4 regions of the Paenibacillus jepli genome follow, and region 1 is predicted to be linked to each of the others. Evidence: riboswitches for the same ligand, from Rfam matches in the RefSeq annotation. Region 1 holds a riboswitch; each other region holds the start of a gene.
The links. Region 1 has a riboswitch for cyclic di-AMP ahead of ABC336_RS11115 (adenine nucleotide alpha hydrolase family protein). Riboswitches for the same ligand answer to the same signal wherever they lie in the genome.

Region 1 (5,193 bases):
GTGACAGCAGCCGGGTTATGGGGGATGGATCAAGAGCTGGCTTTCCCACTGATCGTCCGTTCCGGCATGAACCGCGATGGGCGGCAGGTCAGATATTATTTCAACTATTCGGCAGATCCGCAGGAATTCGTCTATCCGCACAGAGCGGCAACCGATGTCCTGTGTGACCGCCGCGTCGAGCAGGGAGATGCCGTGGATTTGCCAGCATGGGGCTTTGCAATTCTGGTGGAGTGACGATAGCGTGAAGTGGACATAGAACGAGGATGGATGGCCTTGCATAAGGTCATCCTCTTTATCGTGTGCAGCCGATCTGATATCGAAGCCGGCCTGGACTGGGGAACTGCAAGAGGTATAGAATAAAAACTGGTGGTGAAAAAAAGGAAAGTCATATGGCGTACCGAATATGACAAACTACACGTCTGTAAATACTACAAGGGTAAGTGAAAGGAGCGTTCAATGAAAGTTAAGCTCGACCCATTAGCTGTAGACAGTAAGGATTTAAGCTGGCTTTGTGTAAAGCCAATGCTTTTAGCAGTTCAGGGGAAGGATCTCGCAACTAAAACCGATATGTATAACCAATTAAGCGAAGGACAAAAAGGACTATATTTGTTTTATTCGTACCATAACCACACAAAAACATTGGAAGAATTCTACTGGTTTTCTGCTTACCATATCAATGAGCTTAAGTCTTGGGATAAGATAAAAAATGGGCTGAAATATTTCAAGGAAATGAATCTGCCCGAGCTATTAGAAGAGATAGAAATGCTTATTGATGATGCGGTAAGTCCAACTGATTTGGAAAACGACAAAAAGTTATCGAAGGATGTAAAAAATCTGTATGAAAAGTACAATCTCTACTCAGAAATATGTATAAATAGATTGAACGAGTGGGTTAAAGCAAACAGGACAGAATTTTTTGGAATCGATTAGCCAATGTCGCCGATCAGATCAACGATCTGCCCGGTTACAGTGGAAGCAAGCGGCAGGAAGCGCCTGGCTGCCAATAAAGGAGGTGGGTTGCCATGCATCGAAAAAGCCTGTTTGTCAAAATGATTTTATTTGGCTGCGTGCTCAGTGTTATTCCAGTTGTGTTCATCGGAGCTTTTTCGTACGTGCAATCCTCCAATCAGGTGCAAACCCGCGTCAGCCAGGGCGAGGTGCAGTTCCTGAGACAGGTCAATTCCAATATCGAGCTCGTCCTGCAGACCATTGAGCATACGATGATCAAGCTGGCGGACACGCAGGTCATGGAAGATGCGCTGTACAATAAGTTGGAAGCGGTTAATTTTCAGCTTTATAATAATCTCCGCAGCGAAATCGTCCATCTGCAGTCCTTTGATACGAAAGTGGAGGAGGTCATCGTATTCAATGAAAGGCAGGATTGGCTGGTCCGCAACTCGGGTATTAAACGGCTCAGCGAATATCCGGACCGGGACACCTTCCTCTCATTTCTGGACATGGAGTATCCGGCATCCTGGACGCTGCTGCAGAAGGGAGATTTCTCGGAGGCGATATCCAGTCACGGCTGCCCGCATCTGATCAGCTTCATGATCAAGCTTCCCAACGTGCCGACGGACAAATACGGCCTCGCGATGGCCAATATCCCTGCCTGCAGTATCGCGGCCATGATCACGGACAGCGAGCAGCCGGGAGAGGTCATCATCTTGAACCAGGAGCAGCAGATCATGGTTCACCGGGACACCTCGCTGATCGGCACCCGGCTGGCTGATCACCCGGTGCTCGCCTCGGATATCAGCTTTGAGGAGGCCGACGGTCAGCTGCAGGTCGAGCATAATAAGGATCTGTATACGCTGACGTACTACAAGTCATCCTTTAACGATTGGGTCTACCTGTCACTCGTCTCTATCGAAGAGCTGACGAAGGAGTCGCGGCAGATCGGTTGGCTGACCTTGATCATCTGCATCGGGCTGATCGGAGCCTCGATGTTCTTCGTCTGGCTGGTGACACGCAATCTGTATTCGCCGCTGAACCGGCTCGTCCAGACGATCGGCGGGCTTCCCTTTGACCGGGGCGGCGAGCCCAAGAGCGAGGTGCAAGTCATCGAGGAGCACATAAAGCAGCTCTTCCGCTCCAACTCCCGGCTCGAGCATGAAGTGCGCAATCATGCCCAGCAGATCAGCTCGCTGTTCCTTTACCGCTGGCTCAGCAGTACGCTGCGGCCTCAGGAGATCGAGGAGAAGCTGGATTACTTCGGATTCGCGGAGCAGGCCGGCCGCTGGAGTACGATGACGGTGCTGGCGATCCAGGTGGATACACTGGACAATACACGGTACGCCGCCAAGGATATCGAGCTGCTGCTGTTTGCTATTATGAATATCGCCGAAGAGGTCATCTCCAAGGAGAACAGGCTGCCCGCCGTCATTATCGACCGGTCGCTCGTGCTGCTGGTCGGTTTTGAAGCGGCGGACCTGCCGCAGGCGGAGGAAGCGGCGGATGGGCTGGCTGGTCGGGTGAAGGAGCTGGTGGCGCAGTATCTGCAGCTGTCCGTCAGCATCGGCATGGGTCTGCCATTCCAGGATATCCGTCTGGCGTCGCGAGCGTACAGCGAAGCGCTGGAGGCGCTGAAGCACCGGATCCGCCTTGGCAAAGGCGTCATCATCCCGTACAGCAGCGTGAACTCGGGCAAGCCGTCGCTGGTCTACGAATATCCCGACCGCACGGAGCATGAGCTGATGGATGCGATTCGAACCGCCAATGAGGCGGAGGCCTTGCAGCAATTGGGCATCTGGATGGAAGAGGCGAAGCAGGGCATCCGGCATCCGGAGGAATACCAGATCTCATTGGTCCGGCTGCTCAACCGTCTGCTCATCGTGGGACAGGAGGCAGGCGTCAGCTTCAGTCAGACAGGCGTGCACAAGGCGTCGGTATATGAAGAGGTGCTGTCGCTTCATGTCAGCGAGGAGATCGAGGACTGGTTCCGGGAGGGGATGATCACGCCGCTGGTCAAGATCTTCGCCGAGCGAAGCGATTCCCAGGACCGCAAGCTGTCCGAGAAGATTATTGATCTGATCAAGCATCATTATGATGCGGAATTTACATTGGAGGATTGCGCCGCCAGGCTGCACTACAATGCCAGCTATCTGAGCAGCGTCTTCAAGAAGGAGACCGGCTCCACCTTCAGCGAGTATCTGGCGCTCTATCGGCTGCAGATGGCCAAGCAATGGCTGACGGAGACGGAGATGACAGTGAAGGAGATTGCCGACCGGCTCAGATACAACAACTCGCATAATTTCATCCGCTCCTTCCGGAAGCAGGAAGGAATGACGCCGGGGCAATACAGGAGCAGCTTCTCGCTGCGGAATAAATAGGAGGCGAGTTGGGAGAAGAGACGGGTGCTGTACAGGGGTGCCATGCGGCAGTGCCCGTCTCTTGCTGCGGGATAACGTTTATACGCCTACACTGGCAGGCGTCAATACGTCATTGCGCTCGACGGAGACGACATGCAGATCGATATCCTCGATCTTCTTGAGCAGCTCATTGACGATGGAGCCTTGCGTAATCTCCTGCCAGCGCGTTTGGCCGCACTGTCCCAGGATCAGCTGGGTGATGCCGTGCTCTTTGGCCGTCTTGGCGATCAGTTCGGTGATTTTCAGATGTTCCGGCTGTTTGACGATCAGCGTTGCGCCCTGCTCCGAGCATTTGGCTTGCCAGGAGGCGATCCGGGGCTGCAGGTCGACCTGGGATTTGCCCGCCGGCGTGACGGCCAGCACATAAAGCGGCGATTCGAGCACCTCTGCCAGCTGGCTTCCGCGGTCGATCAGCCGTTCTCCGTTAGGTCCGCAAGAGATGCATACCATCAGTTTTTCTTCGTTAGTCATTGTCTTCTAGCTCCTTTGTGTAATGTCTGACATGGGATGACGAATCTATAATTACCTGCGCTCCTGGTTTCATCATAAAGAACCCTGGGAGCAGAGAAGTCTGCTCCCAGGGCTCGTTTAAATACGAGTGGGAGTTGCTCTCTCTCAATACGCTTACGAGGTTAGCTGTCGGATTCGGGTTTGAGAGTACCCGTCCTGGAAAGGATTCACCCCTGACAACCGCTTTGGCGGCTATCGATGGTTCCCCCGTTCCCTGCATGCAGGGATTCAGCGTCTTTTCTATGCAATTGGGAATGGAATTAATCTTACTCTTGGCATCTTACTCCTGTTTTCGTGCGTTGTAAAACCCATTTTCGGTGATTTTAAGTCAAAATTCGTTCATTCCGGCCGATGTAAGCGCATTAATCGGTTCAAGCCGTATGCTGACGGGCCAAAATCTTCGTCAAGCTCTTATCTATACCATTCCCTAATTATGTTCCTTGTAATCGTCAAGTTCCCGATTAAAATCGAAGCCCCTGCCAAAGGCTTCTGTTAAATGAACCGCCAATTGCACTTGCAAATAATCCTCGAAACGATTGAAATCCAACCCCAGCATTTCTTCGATTCTGCCGATGCGCTGATAGAGGGTGTTAATATGCACATGGAGTTCAACTGCGCTCTGTTGGGCCGATTGGTTCGTCATCACATAGATGCGCAGTGTCCGCAGCAGCTCCTCGCTATGGCGGTGGGTGCGAAGGGGCATAAGCAGCTGTTCCGTGAATCGCGCCACCTCTTCGGGGTGTCGATTGAGGAATAGGCGGTTGACTCCGATCCGCTCATACCGCATGACCTTGCTGTGGCCGCTCTTCTCCATATAGGCTAACGCTTGGAGTGCCTCTTCATGGCTCCTCGCCACATGCGCCGCGCCGGTTCCGGCAGTCCCCAGACCCGCCTTCAAGCGGATGCCATTGAACCCCTCGTACGGGGCGATCAAAGATGCTAATGTGCGCTCGCAAGCATCGCCTTGGGACTCGTCTTCGAGATTTGCCGTCAGGATGATCTTGTCATGAAAGCCGAACAGCAGGCCGCTTTGCCCGAGCGGCGAGCGTCTTATCCGGGATGCGATGCGATGGATGGCGACGTTCAATGACTGCAAATCGCCGTAAGCAGATACTTCTACGGCAATTACCCTCAGCGGCTTTTCCCAATGCAGTCCCAATGCTCTGCCTTGGGCCAGCAAGGGCGCGCTTTCTTTCTGATACAGCAATTGATTGAAATAATCGTAGGTTTTCTTGTAGAAGATCTCCGCCACGCTCATCCGCTTCACCAATTCCAGTGCCAATACGGCATCCGACTGCTCCAGCGCAATGCGTTC
Region 2 (5,193 bases), 820 kb from region 1:
TATAGCCTGGCGGAGCTCCTCGACCCGGAACAGCACATCGCCGCCATACGAATTGCGGACCACCAGATCGCCTAACTTCATGATAAGATCACCTCTTCGTCTATCCTATGGGCGAACGACGGGTTTGGTGAGCAACGGCCTGGCCGCTTTTGATCACGAGGCAATTCAGCCTACAGGTCCCAGCCCGCTCCCAGCAGCGCCTCGCTGACCGCCGCGAACTCCGCCAGCGACAGCGTCTCGCCGCGCCTTGTCGGTGCGACACCGATTTCCTCTAACAATCCGATCAGTGCCTCGCGGCGTTCTTTGCCGACGAAAGCGGTGAGGTTGTTGGCGAGCGTCTTGCGCCGCTGCGCAAAGCTGGCCTGCACCACGCGGAAATAGAAGGTCTCGTCGCTTACACGGACGGGTGGCTCCTTGCGCAACGTCAGCTTGATGACGGCGGAGTCTACATTGGGCTGCGGGATAAAAACGGTATGCGGCACGGTACAGACAAGCTCTGGCTCGCAATAGTACTGCACAGCCACGCTCAGGCTGCCGTAGACCTTGCCTCCCGGACTGGCTGCCATCCGCTCTGCCACTTCTTTCTGGATCATGACGACGATGTTCTCCAGGGGCAGGCGCTCCTCGAGCAGCTTCATCAGGATGGGGGTGGTTACGTAGTAAGGCAGGTTGGCAACGACGCTGACGCCCCCGCAGCCCTCAAACTGCTGCTCTAAGAGCTTGCGCAGATCCAGCTCCAGGACATCGCCCTGGATCACCTCTACTTGGGGGGTATCAGCCAGGATATCCCGCAGAATCGGGATCAGCCGCCTGTCGATCTCGACTGCCGTCACCTTCCCTGCAACTGCCGCCAGTTCCTGGGTCAACGCACCGATGCCGGGTCCGATCTCCAGTGCGCCTTTCGTCTCGTCCAGCCCGGCGCTCTCGACGATCTTTCGCAAAATATTGGGATCGATCAGGAAATTCTGACCGAGACTTTTTTTGAATGAAAACCCGTACCGCTTAATAATCTCCTGCGTTCTTCTGGGTGTACCGATCCCTGTCAGGATCTCCTGCTGCTTGTCCATCCGATCAGTCCTCTCTTTGACTCGGCTGCATGCTCTCTAGCTGCGCATACGCTTGGATAAACTCCGCTTTGGAGATCATAAACGTGCTGCAACGCTTGAAGAACTGCTTGCCGTTGGCATATCCGATACCGAGCAGATTGCCCATGATCAGTCTGCGGGAAGCCGCCTCGGGATGTACGATAAGTCCGGCAGCGATCAGATCATCCCAAGTAATCTCGGGCACTCCGTCCGTCACCTCGGTGCGCACCTGGCTGAGAGCTCGCCGGATGGCCTCCGGTTTGGCGTTCTCCACGCCGATATCCCCTTTGTACAGCGCATCCTCCTGGGGGAGGAAAGCATGCTTGCATCCGGGCACGCGTGCAGCTACGATTTTGCGGATGCGCTCCCCGGCATGATCCGGATCCGTAAAGATAATGACGCCCCGACGCTCCATCGCGAGTGCCACCCGCTTCAACACGGCCTCGCCGATCGCCGAACCGCCGGTCTCGATCGTCTCGGCCTCTACCGCCCGCTTGATGGCTACAGTGTCGTCCTTGCCTTCGACGACGATAATTTCCCTTATCATATTTTATCTCCATCTGCATCTGATTTTGGATTAGACCATGTCCTTCTGAAGAAGAGGTTATAGACTGCCCCTTCCTTTGGACAAACATGCAAAAAGAAGAGGGGTCACCTCTTCTTATGATGGCATATTTGCATGTAAAAAGCGATATGATTAAAGCAAATGCACGGTGCTAGCTAGCCTTGGGCTTGTTGGGACCGATCACGTGAACGGTATACCCCTTCTTGCGGCCAAACTTCTTGGCATAGGATTCGCTCTCGTAATAAACATCGATCTTGTTGCCCTTGATCGCGCCGCCGGTATCTTCCGCGCGTCTTAAGCCGATGCCCTCGATATATACCCACCAGCCGATCGGGATGACTTTGGGATCCACAGCGATGGTGCGCCCTTCCTGGACCTTCGAGCCCGAAGCGGTGATGCCGTATTGCGGGTGACCCTTACTTTTTCCAGTCGATGCCACATGAGCGGTATAAGCAGTCAATGTGACATTCTTCAACGTCTTTTGGGCCTGGAACGAATAGTCCTTCGTGCTGACCGATTGTGCCGATTCCGAGGCAGGCGACGAGAGGACGCTCACCTTCGGTTCCGGCTTTTTGGTTCCTACGGCGACGACCTGCTCGACAGCAGACGTCTCCATCGATTTCAGGATCATCTTCTCAGACACCAGTTGACCGTCTTCATACACTTTCTCAAACTGCTTGACGAGCAGTCCGTCCTGTCCGGCCTGGATGACCTTCTGTTTGCCTTCTGCCAGCTCAGGATCTTCTTTCTGGACGACCTTAAACGGCATTTTATGCTGGGTAGTCTCCACTTCCGTGTCGACCCGTACGACCGATACCGTCACGTCCGAATCGATCGGCGTAGACAGTGCGGGATGTACTCTATCTTGTTCGCGGATGGGAATATTAAAAGCTTCCATCGCGTCTTTGACGGTTTTCTCCGTGGTGAAATACGTATTGGACTTCCCGTCCGCTTGAACGGTGACCGCTCTCGCATGGTCGATCACGACCTGGTCTCCATCCTTGATCGAGGCATTCGTCGGCAACGACAAAACGTCGTGCGGTCCGATCTCGATCGACTGCTCCGCCAGCAGACGGTCCAATGACCACTGCTTGGTCGATACGATCTGCTCCTGTCCATTGACCACTACCGATACGCTCTTCTCTGCCGTACCGTACAGCAACACCAACAACATGAAAGTCATAGCGATTGAAATGATCGCACTCAGAAGAATCAAACGCAGGTTTTCATGCTTCCATCGCAATGCGAAAGACATGCTGGATGATCGTTTACCATGGGTATCCTTGATTTGGAACATGCCCACTTCCTCGGTCCTCCTTCATAGCCGCCGCCTGTGAACTTACGCATGATACTTGGCGTGACTATCTTAGAATAGCGTGCAAGCACGCACTTCCAGTGTCCTCGTATACCCCACCTCCATAAAACACCCTATGTCGAGGCTTTACGCAATATTCAAATCTTAGACGACTCTAATCTTCCAAGATGCGAAAAGGAAGCCTTTCGACAGAGGATCTGTTTCGTGGCTTCCGGATGAATAGAGATTCATACAGAATGGGGTTTACACGAGTTTGATCTCTCTTTGGACGCTGACGAGGTTAGCTGACGGGTTCGGACATGAGAGTCGCCCTATCGGAAGGTGCCGGTTTCGACGATTCAGCCCTTCACGAATTCACCCCAAGGAAGAAAACCGGGCAGTCGCAAGTGGGATAGCAGACTGACGATTTTGGTTCCCCCGTTCTTCAAATCGAAGATTAAGCGAAACTGGAAATTGGATACATTACTCAAGCTCTGAGAAGAATCATACCTTCTTTGTACCCTCATTGTAAAGATCGCTTAAAAGACGATTTTAACGAATTTTTAGGAAAATCACCGTCTTATCCCGGGATTTTTCGGTTGAAAGAGACTTTTTTCATACGATTCGTTCGAAATCCTAGCGATTTTGGCCTTTTTCAGCCTAATCGAAAACAATTCTCAGCGTTCTCGGTCGTAATTTTTGAAATTTCTTCCAATGTTTTTCCTTTCATTTCCGCTGCAGCCTCAGCTACCAGTCGCACATAGGAGGGTTCATTCCGCTTTCCTCGAAATGGATGAGGAGCCAGATAAGGGCAATCTGTCTCGATCAAAAGCCGGTCCAGCGGAACGTTCTTCAACACCTCTTTAGGAACCCTGGCATTCTTAAAAGTAACGGGACCGCCGAGTGAAATATAGAAGTTCATATCCAGACATTGGCGAGCCGTTTCCCAGCTTCCGGAAAAGCAATGCATAACCCCGCCGATTTCCTTCGCATTCTCTTCTCTAAGAATATTGACGATATCCTCGTGTGCGTCACGATTATGGATAACCACTGGTTTGCCGACCTTCCTGGCCAATTGCAGCTGCTCCCGGAACACCCTTTTTTGGACATCTTTGGGAGAGGTGTCCCAGTGATAATCCAGTCCGATCTCGCCGATCGCCACCACCTTCTCATGACGCATAAGCGAAGCAATCCAATCGAGATCCTCCGGCTTCATGTGGATGCTGTCGACCGGATGCCAGCCCACTGCAGCATAGATAAAATCATAGGTTTCGGCAAGCTTCAGAGTGGTGGGAATCGTCTCACGGTTGAAACCGATATTGATCATCCGGTCGATCCCCGCCTCCCTTGCTCGACTTATCGTTTCTTCACGGTCAGCCTCGAAAGCTTTTGCATCCAGATGCGTGTGTGTGTCGATAATCATGACGAATTTCGACCCCTTTCTTCTATTATTACAGTTTTTTAATCTAGGCCGAATAAGACTCTCGTTTCATCTGACAAGAGGTGCGCTTTTTCACGCAGCAGCTCTTCCGGAAAATAGAGATGATACTTGCCGTGATGCAGTCCGGTAATCGAGGTGACGATGTCGGATTTTCCCGATATTTCAGCTAATTGGTCGTCCCCACTCAGCATCAGGATCGGCGGTTTTTCTTCACCATCACCTGTACCTGGACGGTATACATCATAAGAAAGATCATACGGAAAATCAATCTCCAGATGGTAGTCCGGATGCAGTCCCGCCCTCTCCAGTTCCCTGCGGATCATCGACCAGCGAGCTTCATCGGGCTCGGTCACGGTTATATACTTGTATAAGCGACGGTGCAGGAACCGATGGCACAGATCGGACAAGATCGCATCCTCCTCCGAGACCCACTCCATAAAGATCGTCTGTACCATGGCTTCGTCCAATCGAAAATAATCCTCGATCTCCAGGGTGCCTTGCAGGAGGCTTTCGAATGGCCTCATCATTGTTCGGAATGGGTACCTACCCACATAAAGTTCCTTTGCTCTTCGAAAAATCTGTCTAAGGATAATCTCTGAACTGCGTGTAACCGGATGGAAGTAAACCTGCCAGTACATCTGGTATCGGGACATTAAGTAATCTTCCACCGCATGCATGCCGCTCTCCTTGATTACGATACGTCCCTTGTAGGGCCGCAGTACGCGCAAAATCCGGTCCAGATCGAATGTGCCATAATTGACACCGGTGAAGTAGGCATCCCTCAGCAGATAGTCCATCCTGTCGGCAT
Region 3 (5,193 bases), 1.3 Mb from region 1:
GCGTTCCAGTGTTTTGCGAGTCACTCCGGCAAACGGCAAGATATCTTTAATGGGCAGCTGTTTTTTTTGATGCAGCAGCTCCAGCAACTCAGCATTACCGGCAATTCCCGCAGCGATCCGCTGCATCGTCTGCCTGGAATCGGCATGTTTGGGGGAGCTCTTCACCAACTCGGCAAAAGATATTCCAAACCGCTGCAATTGGGCGTTGAATTCCTCAATCTCCTGCCGTCGGTCCTCTGCCTGAAGATGTGCCGCATAATGGCGCATCGACTGTTGTTTTTCGATCCGGTTCAGCCTGCCTTCCTCGCCGGTTCCTTCGAGTGCACTGTACGGCACACTCGGGGCATGCCGCCGCTCCTTGCGAAGATGATCGATCAGCCGCCGCCGGATGACAGTCTCCGCAAAGCCGATGAATGATTTTCCCGCCGTCGGCTCGTACTGTCGGATCGCCTCATGAAAACCGCTTAGCGCAATACTGTATTCGTCATCATGTGCGGGATCGATATACCTTTTGCAGAACCGACTGGTCGCTTTGATGATAAAGGGCTCATAGGCAGCGATAAAAGGACTGAGAAGCTCCTCCTCCCCGCAGGCAATGCGCGCGACGATGGTTTCCGGCGATTCTCGGCCCTGATGGCCTGAACCGTCCCCCTTCCGGGACTTCCCTAGCCACCTTTTGAACAATACAAGTACCAACCGCTCCACCTCACATTGATAGCTTTCGACTTGTTGTAATTTGTTGAGGGGGTGTACACAAAAAGAAACGCCTCCGGGCACGCGGAGGCGAGATTCGGAATTAACAATAACCCTCAGACGTTCGTCTATGCTGCAATTTGTTGCGTCGTTTATTCAGCACGCCCAGACGCCTCTTGAGTTGAGCTTCCCACTCATGATCCTGCAGCTGCTTGGCGAAGCTAAGCAGGTCCAGCGCCATATCGATCTGACTGTGCACCACTTCCATAGGGTCCTCATGCTCATGATTGACACAGTTTTCGGCGAGTGCTGCGCTCTCTTGCTCCACATAATCGTGGAAGTCGACCTCGGAAGCACCGTCTCCATGAGCGTATTCAGCCAGTATTTCATATTCGCTTTCGATCAGGTAGTGGATCTCTACCCGATGACAGACCGGACAAAACATAATCGGTACATTGTGGATGTGTGTCCGGTAATGCTTCAACGTTCCTTTTGTCCCTAACATGCTGGCGCCACAACAAAAGCTCATTTCGACCCCTCCTTTGGCTCGCCTGCCCGGAACTTTGCTTCCGAAGCAAATCGTTTAGCCTCGTCGTTTTGTCACATTTTACCCGTCTTATTCTCCGACTAATCACGGATTCGATGTCCGGATTGATAGTTCTGCCTGATATAGTATATTCTCCTCTCGCCTGACAATCCCTGCTTATCGGCTTGTCCAATATCTAACTGTCGATATGTTTGTAGGGTCAAACAAAAACAAGCCCGCAATGGGCTTGTTTGTTCGAGCTTGTGGCTCTATGTAATATCGCGTTAGATAAACGTTTTGGCAGATGCGACGCGACGTGCGGTTACATAACGCTTGTCATAGTAAGAGCTGGACAGTTTGCTGACGATAACGCCTTTGCTGCTGGACGAATGTGCAAACTCGCCATTGCCGAGATAAATGCCTGCGTGAGAAATGCCTTTACCGCTTGTGTTGAAGAACACCAAGTCGCCAGGCTGCAGATCTGAACGATTCACTTTAGTGCCCTTTTGCGCTTGTGCGCTGGATGTTCTTGGGAGACTGACATTGTACTGGTTGAAGATATGAAGAACAAAACCCGAGCAATCAAAACCTTTTGTTGTGGTGCCGCCATATTTGTAAGGCGTGCCTACAACCTTGTTGACCTTTGCGCGTAGATCCTTTTCGCTTGCGACTACGGAACCTGCAAATGAGGCAAACATTACTGCTGCGAGCATTAGTGCGATAAATCGTTTCAAGACTTTTTCTCCCTTCGTGCCTACGAGGTTAGCTGAGGGTTCGGTTGAGAGTTTCCCTATAATTCCTTGCTTACGGAATTAATTCACCCGGGGTTGGATCCCCCGTTTCTCAGGCAAAACTGAGAATTCGGCATCGGTAGTATTAATTTTCCTATGCTACAGGGATTCGCCCTTTAAAGCCAAAATCCTACCTCTTTAAACATTAGAAAAACTTCATAAAGCGAAGAATGGCGAAAAAGCCTGTAAGCACAAGGCTTCAGGCTGCTGTTAATTTTAATTATGAGAGAACATTAAGGAATGTACTGTTGTACAATTTTAATGATTTTTCCATCAATTACAGTTAAATGGTAGGGGAAATCTCTCATATCCCATTCCTCTTGGTCTTGGATAATCTCGATAAATTTGTCGATACCGATCGACTCATTCCACATGATCTCAGCTTCTTCAATAACACCGGTACGATTGTAGATCTGCATAAGCACTTCCGCGTCAGCCGCAACCTCCAACTCGACCAGTCCGTCATCATCGTTAATTATATAATAGCCGTCAGGCGCTTCTGTCATCTCCGGATCCTGCTCATACAAACGGAATTGCTCATCAGCTTCAGCACCTTCGAACCATTGTATGTAGTCCGCAACAATCGTAATCTTGCCATCTTGCTTTGTAATCGACTCAATGTAGGCGGTATGCGTATCGGGAGAAGCGGGCACAGGCTGATACGCACCGTCCTTGGCGCTCGCCGCGCCAAACTGGATCAGAACAATCATAACGACAAGTGCGCTCAACAGAGGTTTTTTCATTGCATTCTCTCCCTTTTATAGCATATTCCCGTCCACCTTACATTTTCCTTACCCTGTCCGGAGGAAGCTGAACCAGCTCTTTGTTAGATTTTTGTTTTCTATACTAATAAGACGGATGAGAAGGGCGAATGGTTGCATCATAAATTGATTTCGATAAAAAAAATTAAAAAAATGAGAAAAATAATGTCTTGCCCCGTCTCCGCGTCCCACTTTTGGCGATACCGCAATCAACTGCCGGCCGCGACAGGCCCTCGGGATCGGAAGCTTGCCAGTTGTATACGTTGCTGTCAAAGACAAAAAAAGCCCCACAAATGCGGGGCGTCAACCATGCCGAAAATAAACTTTATAACGAGGTTGCTTGCTAGCGGTATTACGCTTTGAGCGCGGCTACGATCAGGTCGCCCATCTTGGTCGTGCCGATCGCCTGGCTCTTGTCGACAGCAATGTCGCCCGTGCGGTGGCCGTTGTTCAGCACTTCTGCAACAGCGTCCTCGATCGCCTGCGCGGCGGCATCGTAGCCGAAGGTCAGACGGTACATCAGCGCCACCGACAGGATCGTCGCGATCGGGTTGGAGATGCCTTGACCGGCGATGTCCGGCGCCGAGCCGTGCACCGGCTCGTACAGGCCGAAGCTGCCTTCGCCCAGGGAAGCAGAGGAGAGCATGCCGATCGAACCGGTCAGCATCGCTGCTTCGTCGCTCAGGATATCGCCAAACATGTTCTCTGTGACGATGACATCGAAGCTTGCCGGACGACGCAGCAGCTGCATCGCGCAGTTGTCGACGAGTACATGCTCCAGCTCTACGTCCGGGTATTCCGGCGCGATCCGGTTGACGACTTCGCGCCACAGACGCGATGTCTCGAGTACGTTAGCCTTGTCTACCGATGCCAGACGCTTGCTGCGCTTCTGGGCGATCTCGAACGCCTGGCGGACAATCCGCTCCACTTCGGTCACGTTGTAGACGCAAGTATCGACCGCTTCCTGGCCATGCTCGCCCTCGCGGCGGAATTTCTCGCCGAAATAGATGCCGCCTGTGAGCTCACGGACGACGATCAGGTCTGTACCTTCGAGCACTTCCGGCTTCAGCGTGGACGCTTCCTTCAAGCAGTCGAAGACGGTCGCCGGACGGATATTGGAGAACAGGCCAAGCTCCTTGCGGATGCCCAGCAGCCCAGTCTCGGGACGCAGCTCCTTGCTGTTGTTGTCCCATTTCGGACCGCCTACGGCGCCCAGCAGGACAGCGTCTGCGCGTTTGCAGATGTCCAGCGTCTCTTGCGGCAGCGGCGTGCCCTTCTCATCGATGGCGATGCCCCCGAACAGCCCGTGCTCAAATTCGAAGCTGAGTCCGAACAGCTCCTCGGTTTTCTTCATCACCTTGATCGCTTCCGCGACAACCTCAGGTCCGATACCGTCCCCGGCAATGACCGCGATTTTTTTCGTTTCTGCCATGTGGCTACACTCCTTTTGTTATTCCCCTAGATTAGGCTCATTTTGTCGCGCCGCCCGCCGGACTTGCGCTTGTCGATCAGACGGTTGAGCGCGTCGACATAGGCGCGGGCGCTCGCTTCCAGGATATCGGTGCTGAGACCGCGACCCTGTGCGGATACCTCATCCTGCTGCAGCACGACATGGACCTCGCCGAGCGCGTCCTTGCCCTGGGTAACCGACTTGATCGAATAGTCTTCCAGCTCGACGACTTCTGCAGTGGCTTTGTCAATGGCGTTATAGATCGCATCCACCGAGCCGTTGCCTTCCGCCGTCACTGCCTGCTCGCCGCCAGCGGTTGAACGGATCCGTACCATGGCACTCGGCGTGGACTGGTTGCTGTAGCTGACTTCCACCGCTTCCAGGGTGAATACCTCCGGCGTCTCGACCAGCTTTTCCTCCAGCATGGCCCGGATATCTTCGTCGCTGACATTTTTCTTCTTGTCCGCCAGCTCCTTGAACTTGGCGAATGCCGCATTGACCGCCTCATCCGACAGCTCGTACCCCATATCCAGCAGCTTCTCGCGGAAGGCATGACGGCCGGAGTGCTTGCCCAGGACAAGCTTCGACTCCTTCAGGCCGATGGTTTCCGGGGAGATGATCTCGTACGTGGTCTTCTCCTTGAGCATCCCGTCCTGATGGATACCCGACTCGTGGGCAAACGCATTGGCGCCGACGATCGCTTTGTTGCCAGGCACGACCATGCCTGTCAGCTTGCTCACCAGACGGCTCGTTTTGGCGATCTCCGTCAGTTGGATTGTTGTCTCGGCTTGATAATACTCGGAACGCGTAGCCAGCGTGAGGATCACTTCCTCCAGAGCTGTATTTCCCGCGCGCTCGCCGATGCCGTTGATTGTCCCTTCGATCTGGTCCGCGCCGTTTTTGATGGCTGCCAGCGCATTGGCCGTCGCCATCCCGAGATCGTCATGGCAGTGGGCGCTGAGCTGGATCGAT
Region 4 (5,193 bases), 420 kb from region 1:
TTCGATATCCCGCTCGCGGATCATCCGCGAGAGGACGGCGACCTCCGGCAGGCCGCCCGGGTGGCGGGCCAGCAGATAGCCGCGGCTCGGCGCACCTACCTGATGGCCGGCTCTGCCGATCCGCTGGATGCCGGCAGCGGCGCTGAGCGGCGAATCGATCTGGATAACGAGATCGATATGTCCGACGTCGATGCCGAGCTCCAGCGAAGAGGTTGCGATCAGCGCACGGAGCTCGCCGTTCTTGAGCTGCTGCTCGACCTCCAGCCGGCGTTCGCGGGCGAGGCTGCCGTGGTGGGACTTGGCCATCTCATAGCCGACATAGTCATTGAGGCGCAGGGTCAAGCGCTCGCACAGCCTGCGGCTCACCGTGAAGATGAGCACCGAGCGGCAGCCCTCCATCAGCTGGAGGATCCGGTCCATCAGGGGGAACCACACGGACTCGCGGGTCGTCATCGGCAGCCCTTGATCGGGCATCGTCACCTGGACATCGAGCCGCTTCTCCATCGGACTCTCGATGATCGTCACAGGGCGGGGGCGGTACCCGAGCGGGTGCCGGAATGTCTCACTCTCGTCCGAGCTGCTATCCATCAAGGCTGCTCCTCCTGCTGCTTCCCCGTCCGGCTCCCAGCCGCCGAGGAACTGCGCGACCCGCCAGAGCGGACGCTGGGTAGCCGAGACGCCGATCCGCTGGATCGGACGGCCGCAGGCATGGACGAGCCGCTCCAGCGTCAGCGAGAGATGGGAGCCCCGTTTGTCGGAGGCCAGATCGTGGATCTCATCGACGATCACCTGCTCCACAGGTGCCAGCATCTGCCGGCCTTTCTCCGATGTGAGCAGGATGTAGAGCGACTCTGGGGTCGTCACCAGCACGTCTGGTGGCTGCCGCAGCATGGCGGCGCGCTGGCTGCTCTTGGTGTCGCCTGTCCTCACCGCGCTGCGCAGGCCGGGCCACGAGCCGCCGCTGGCGACAGCGGCGGCATCGATCTCTGTCACGAACGATTCGATATGATGATGAATATCGTTGTTGAGCGCCTTGAGCGGCGTGATGTAGACGACACGGACACCTCGCGGGGCGCCACCCCCGGCCAGCTTGGCCCGGACGATCCGGTCGAGACAGGGCAGCAGGGCAGCGAGCGTCTTGCCGGAGCCGGTGGGGGCGGCGATCAGCGTATCCGCTCCGGAGCGGATCGCCCGCCAGGCGTCGACTTGCACGGCTGTCGGCTGCCCGAAGGCAGCGGCGAACCAGTCTGCTAGCACAGGATGGAAGAGCAGGTGCGCTTCATGTGATGAAGATGCCATGGCGAGGCCTCCTTTGTTGATAGCTATATACTCATTGTAGCCGCCAGGCGGGGTTCGTCAAACCCGGATCAGGAGCGAAGGATCTCCTTGTAGACTTCGATGGCGCGGGCCCGGGAGGTCTTCAGATCGACGATCGCATCCGGCTGCGGACGGTGGATTGCCTTGTCATCAAGATCGGCGAGATGAGGCAGCCAGCGGCGGATGTAGGCGCCGTCCGGATCATGCTTGAGCGACTGGCTGGCAGGATTCATGATGCGGAAGTAAGGCGCCGCATCGTAGCCGAGCGAAGAGCTCCAGAGCCAGCCGCCGCGGTTCTGACAGTTGTCGTAATCCGTGAGCTGGCGGCGGAAATACTGCTCTCCGAGCGTGAACGGACAGAGGAGGTTTTTGGTCAGAAACATGGCGTTGATCATCCGCAACCGGTTGTGCATCTCGCCCGTCTCGTTCAGTTCTGTCATCGAAGCGTCGATAATCGGGATGCCGGTACGCGCTTCCTCCCATGCCTGATAATGATGATCGGATAGGGCAGAGAGGTCGTAGCGGGATTCGTAGCGGAAGAAATCTTCGTTAAAAATAGCCTGGTAGAGATAGAAGTCGCGCCATGCCAGCTGCCGCACCCATGTCTCGCCTTCGTCCTTGTCCGATGCCGCCGCATACGCGGCACGGGCGGACAGGGCGCCGCTGTTCAGATACCGGGCGATCCCGCTGGTGCTGTCCTCTCTGGCGTATCGGTCGCGCCGCGAGGCATAGCTGCCGAGACCTTCGCCCTCTGCGAATTCCGCCAGCTGCGACCAGGCATCTTCGGCTTCATCCCGCTGTTCCTGCAGCTGTTGCCGCAGCTCAGAGGGCAGAGAGAAGGAATCCCACCCATCGCCTGTCAGCTCATCCACCGTGTCAAGGTCCGTCAGCTCGGCCGAAGCCTGTGGGCTGGCATACTGCTGCATATACGAGCGCCATTTATTATAGAAAGGGGTGAAGACCTTGTAAGGCTCGCTTCGCCCCGTATAGCTATGAAAGTCTTCGGGATCGGCCAGCGGCAGGTCGTCGATCAGCACCCAGGGTACGCTGCGGCGGTCCGCGATCTCCTGGATCCGCTCATCACGCGAGTTTGCATAGGGCGTGTAGTCGTTGTGGGCGACGATGCCCTTGATGGGATGCGCCTCCAGGAGGGCGTCTATGACCTCCCAGGGAGCCCCGTACAGCAGATGGAGCGTGCGGCCCGCTGTGCGATACTGCGCCTCCAGCCGGGCCGCCTCGCGGAGGAATCGCCGCCCGCTGTGGGCATCCATCCGGCCGTCCCCGAGCAGTCGGGGGTCGAAGATCAGCAGATGGATGCCGGGCATGTCCCGTTTCTTCAGGGCGTCGAACGCCCGCATATCCCGGATACGCAGATCTTTGCGGTGGATAAACAAGTACAATGATGAAACCTCCTCGAGCGGGGGTCGTATAAACCGACATAAGTTGTTCGGCAGAACAGCTTCCCAAATGATAGATACAAGTATAAGCCAATACACCAGCCGGCGGATTCGTAAACACCGGGAAGGTGACCCTGCGGCGCTCATCTGCGTACAAAAAAGCAGCCGTCTGCGGAAGCAAACAGCTGCTGGGAGATGGGTGCGGGTCTAGGGCCGAGCCTGGCCTGTGATCCGCAGTGCAAGTCGGATTGATGAGATCACACCCCGACTTGGCATGGTTAATCGTTTGTACTGGACTAGAGCCCAGCTACGCGGCGCGCGCCCATGTAGCGCGTATCCCAGTAGGCTTCGCTCAGCTTGCTGATGATGACGCCTTTGCTCGAGGAGGCGTGAGCGAACTTGTCGTCGTCTACGACGATGCCGACATGGGATACGCCCTTGCCGCTGGTGTTGAAGTAGACGATATCTCCAGGCTGGAGCTCGTCGCGCTCGACACCTTCGCCATGCTGCGCCTGACCGCCCGAGGTGCGGGGCAGGCTGATATCGAATTGCTTGAACACGTACGCGGTAAAGCCGGAGCAGTCGAAGCCGCTCGTGGTGTTGCCAGCGTACTTGTACGGCGTGCCGATCAACCCGGCGATCACATCCTCCATCTTGGCGAAGGAAGACGCGGATACGGCTCCTGCTGTCAAACTCATGATCAAGACAAGAGCCGCCAATGAGGTCAACACTTTTCTCAAGCAAAAAGCTCCTTCCGTGCCTACGAGGTTAGCTGAGGGTTCGGTTGAAGGCTCCCTATGGTTCCTCCGGTCAGCCTGCGTAGCAGGCGGCCGGGGATCAATTCACCCGGAATGGGTCCCCCGTTTCCTGATGTCAGGAACTCGGCTTTCTATGTAATACATCGACATTCATTTCGAGGCTTTTTTTAGTTTTCCTGCTTTTGTCACATAATGTTCACAATTGAAAGCGATTTCCTAAGCCTTAATTGGCAGTTTTTGTGTGATCGTGGCATGCAAAATTAAAAAGACATAGCAAAAAATCGCCTTCTGCCGGAGCAGAGAGGCGATGGGTACGATCAGCTCTGCTTGGACTGCCAGAGCTTGTATTGCGATGCGAGTGTCCAGACCCTGATCATGGAGCGGATCAGATAGTAGGTCTGGTGGAAGATCAAGGCAAGCAGGCCGGCCCATATAAGCGAGACTGAAGAGGCCGCCAGTCCGATCCCCGCCCCGATCCCCCACATGATCACCGTGATCATAGCGAGCGGCAGGAAGGCGCGGACGGAATGCAAGGTGCTGCCCAGTACTCCTGACCCGGAGGCGACCCCAAACTGCATCGAGAGAAAGAGCAGATGCAGCAGCAAGCCCCAGAGCAGCCAGCCGGCTGCGTAAGGCGCTGCGGCCGTAGCGGCTTCCGTCAGCGAACTGCTGGAGAGCAGCAGCTGCAATCCGGCAGGCAGCAGCCACCAGGCAGGAGCAAGGGTGAGTATGGACTTGATCCAGTAGAGCAGTGTAATCTTCTTCCAGCAGGTCCGGATGCCTTGGAAGAACCGGGTGCCGCTCTCCTCGGTGGCGTGGGTCAAGGAGTAGAGCAAGCCGCTCTGAATCAGCGGCGTAAGCAGCATGCGGAGCAGGATCAGGATGCCGAAGGTGAGGAGATAGGGCTGGATCAGATCGGTCTTGAGCAGCTGGAACTGCGCTTCCATCAAGAAAACTTTTACTGCCTGCTCGGATGGGAGCGTATCGGGATAACGCTTGAGCAGCGGGATGAAGGTGGCTTCGACATAACGATAGAGTCCGAAGCCCCACAGCAGCTGGTACAGGAACAGGAAGATAACGATATAAAAATGCTTGACGGCCAGACGCCAGCCTTGTCGGATATGTTCTTTCATGTTCTGCCTCCTCACCAGCCCAAGGAGCCGAACAGCCCCTCGATGAATTTGACGATGCCGAGATTCCAACGGGTGCCGCTGCGACCCGGCAGCTCGGCTTTCATATAATTGTTGATCCGGTTGTTGTCGAGAACGATCGTATAGCCGGGATCAACGGCGGCCCATTCCAGCGGAGCGCTATGGGTGATTTTATATTGTATATGCGTCTCCTGCGCGTCCCATATCTTCTCGACCGTTTTTCCGTCCCGGAATTGGAGCAGGATCGGCACTTTATCATAGTCGCCGCCCCGCTTGCGGATGAGCACGACCGATTCATACACCTTCTGTTTATCCTCCTTAACGGCGCGTACAGTGATCGATTCAACCGCAAAATCGGCCATTTGCTTGCCATAGATGTATTGGTCAAAATAGGACTTCCAGCTCTGCCTGGTGACTTGCTCGACAACGCGCTGGAAATCGCCGGTGGAAGGGTGCTTGAAGCGGTACCTTTGGAAGTAAGTCCGCAAAATTTTGCGCATCGTCTGCGCACCGACCCGCTGCTCCATGTCGACCAATACCAGCTTGGCCCGCATGTACACATTTTCGGCA

Region 2: linked by a shared signal. The riboswitch ahead of ABC336_RS14785 (resuscitation-promoting factor) and the one ahead of ABC336_RS11115 (adenine nucleotide alpha hydrolase family protein) in region 1 are both predicted to bind cyclic di-AMP.
Region 3: linked by a shared signal. The riboswitch ahead of ABC336_RS05750 (C40 family peptidase) and the one ahead of ABC336_RS11115 (adenine nucleotide alpha hydrolase family protein) in region 1 are both predicted to bind cyclic di-AMP.
Region 4: linked by a shared signal. The riboswitch ahead of ABC336_RS13105 (C40 family peptidase) and the one ahead of ABC336_RS11115 (adenine nucleotide alpha hydrolase family protein) in region 1 are both predicted to bind cyclic di-AMP.

What each region holds. Positions count from the first base shown of each region.
Region 1 is NZ_JBDFMD010000001.1:2,533,755-2,538,947, reverse strand. It holds gene ABC336_RS11130 (beta-galactosidase) at 1-234, shown strand, start outside; gene ABC336_RS11125 (hypothetical protein) at 457-930, shown strand; gene ABC336_RS11120 (helix-turn-helix domain-containing protein) at 1,023-3,329, shown strand; gene ABC336_RS11115 (adenine nucleotide alpha hydrolase family protein) at 3,408-3,839, opposite strand; cyclic di-AMP (ydaO/yuaA leader) riboswitch at 3,974-4,122, opposite strand; gene ABC336_RS11110 (helix-turn-helix domain-containing protein) at 4,306-5,193, opposite strand, start outside.
Region 2 is NZ_JBDFMD010000001.1:3,355,270-3,360,462, forward strand. It holds gene yabG (sporulation peptidase YabG) at 1-81, opposite strand, end outside; gene rsmA (16S rRNA (adenine(1518)-N(6)/adenine(1519)-N(6))-dimethyltransferase RsmA) at 171-1,067, opposite strand; gene rnmV (ribonuclease M5) at 1,072-1,632, opposite strand; gene ABC336_RS14785 (resuscitation-promoting factor) at 1,802-2,953, opposite strand; cyclic di-AMP (ydaO/yuaA leader) riboswitch at 3,219-3,418, opposite strand; gene ABC336_RS14790 (TatD family hydrolase) at 3,600-4,367, opposite strand; gene ABC336_RS14795 (HD domain-containing protein) at 4,406-5,193, opposite strand, start outside.
Region 3 is NZ_JBDFMD010000001.1:1,243,401-1,248,593, forward strand. It holds gene sigI (RNA polymerase sigma factor SigI) at 1-696, opposite strand, end outside; gene ABC336_RS05745 (hypothetical protein) at 797-1,222, opposite strand; gene ABC336_RS05750 (C40 family peptidase) at 1,504-1,953, opposite strand; cyclic di-AMP (ydaO/yuaA leader) riboswitch at 1,957-2,096, opposite strand; gene ABC336_RS05755 (hypothetical protein) at 2,244-2,753, opposite strand; gene leuB (3-isopropylmalate dehydrogenase) at 3,124-4,203, opposite strand; gene ABC336_RS05765 (2-isopropylmalate synthase) at 4,230-5,193, opposite strand, start outside.
Region 4 is NZ_JBDFMD010000001.1:2,950,378-2,955,570, reverse strand. It holds gene ABC336_RS13115 (DEAD/DEAH box helicase) at 1-1,299, opposite strand, end outside; gene ABC336_RS13110 (cryptochrome/photolyase family protein) at 1,368-2,717, opposite strand; gene ABC336_RS13105 (C40 family peptidase) at 3,011-3,445, opposite strand; cyclic di-AMP (ydaO/yuaA leader) riboswitch at 3,458-3,611, opposite strand; gene ABC336_RS13100 (hypothetical protein) at 3,790-4,605, opposite strand; gene ABC336_RS13095 (M1 family metallopeptidase) at 4,617-5,193, opposite strand, start outside.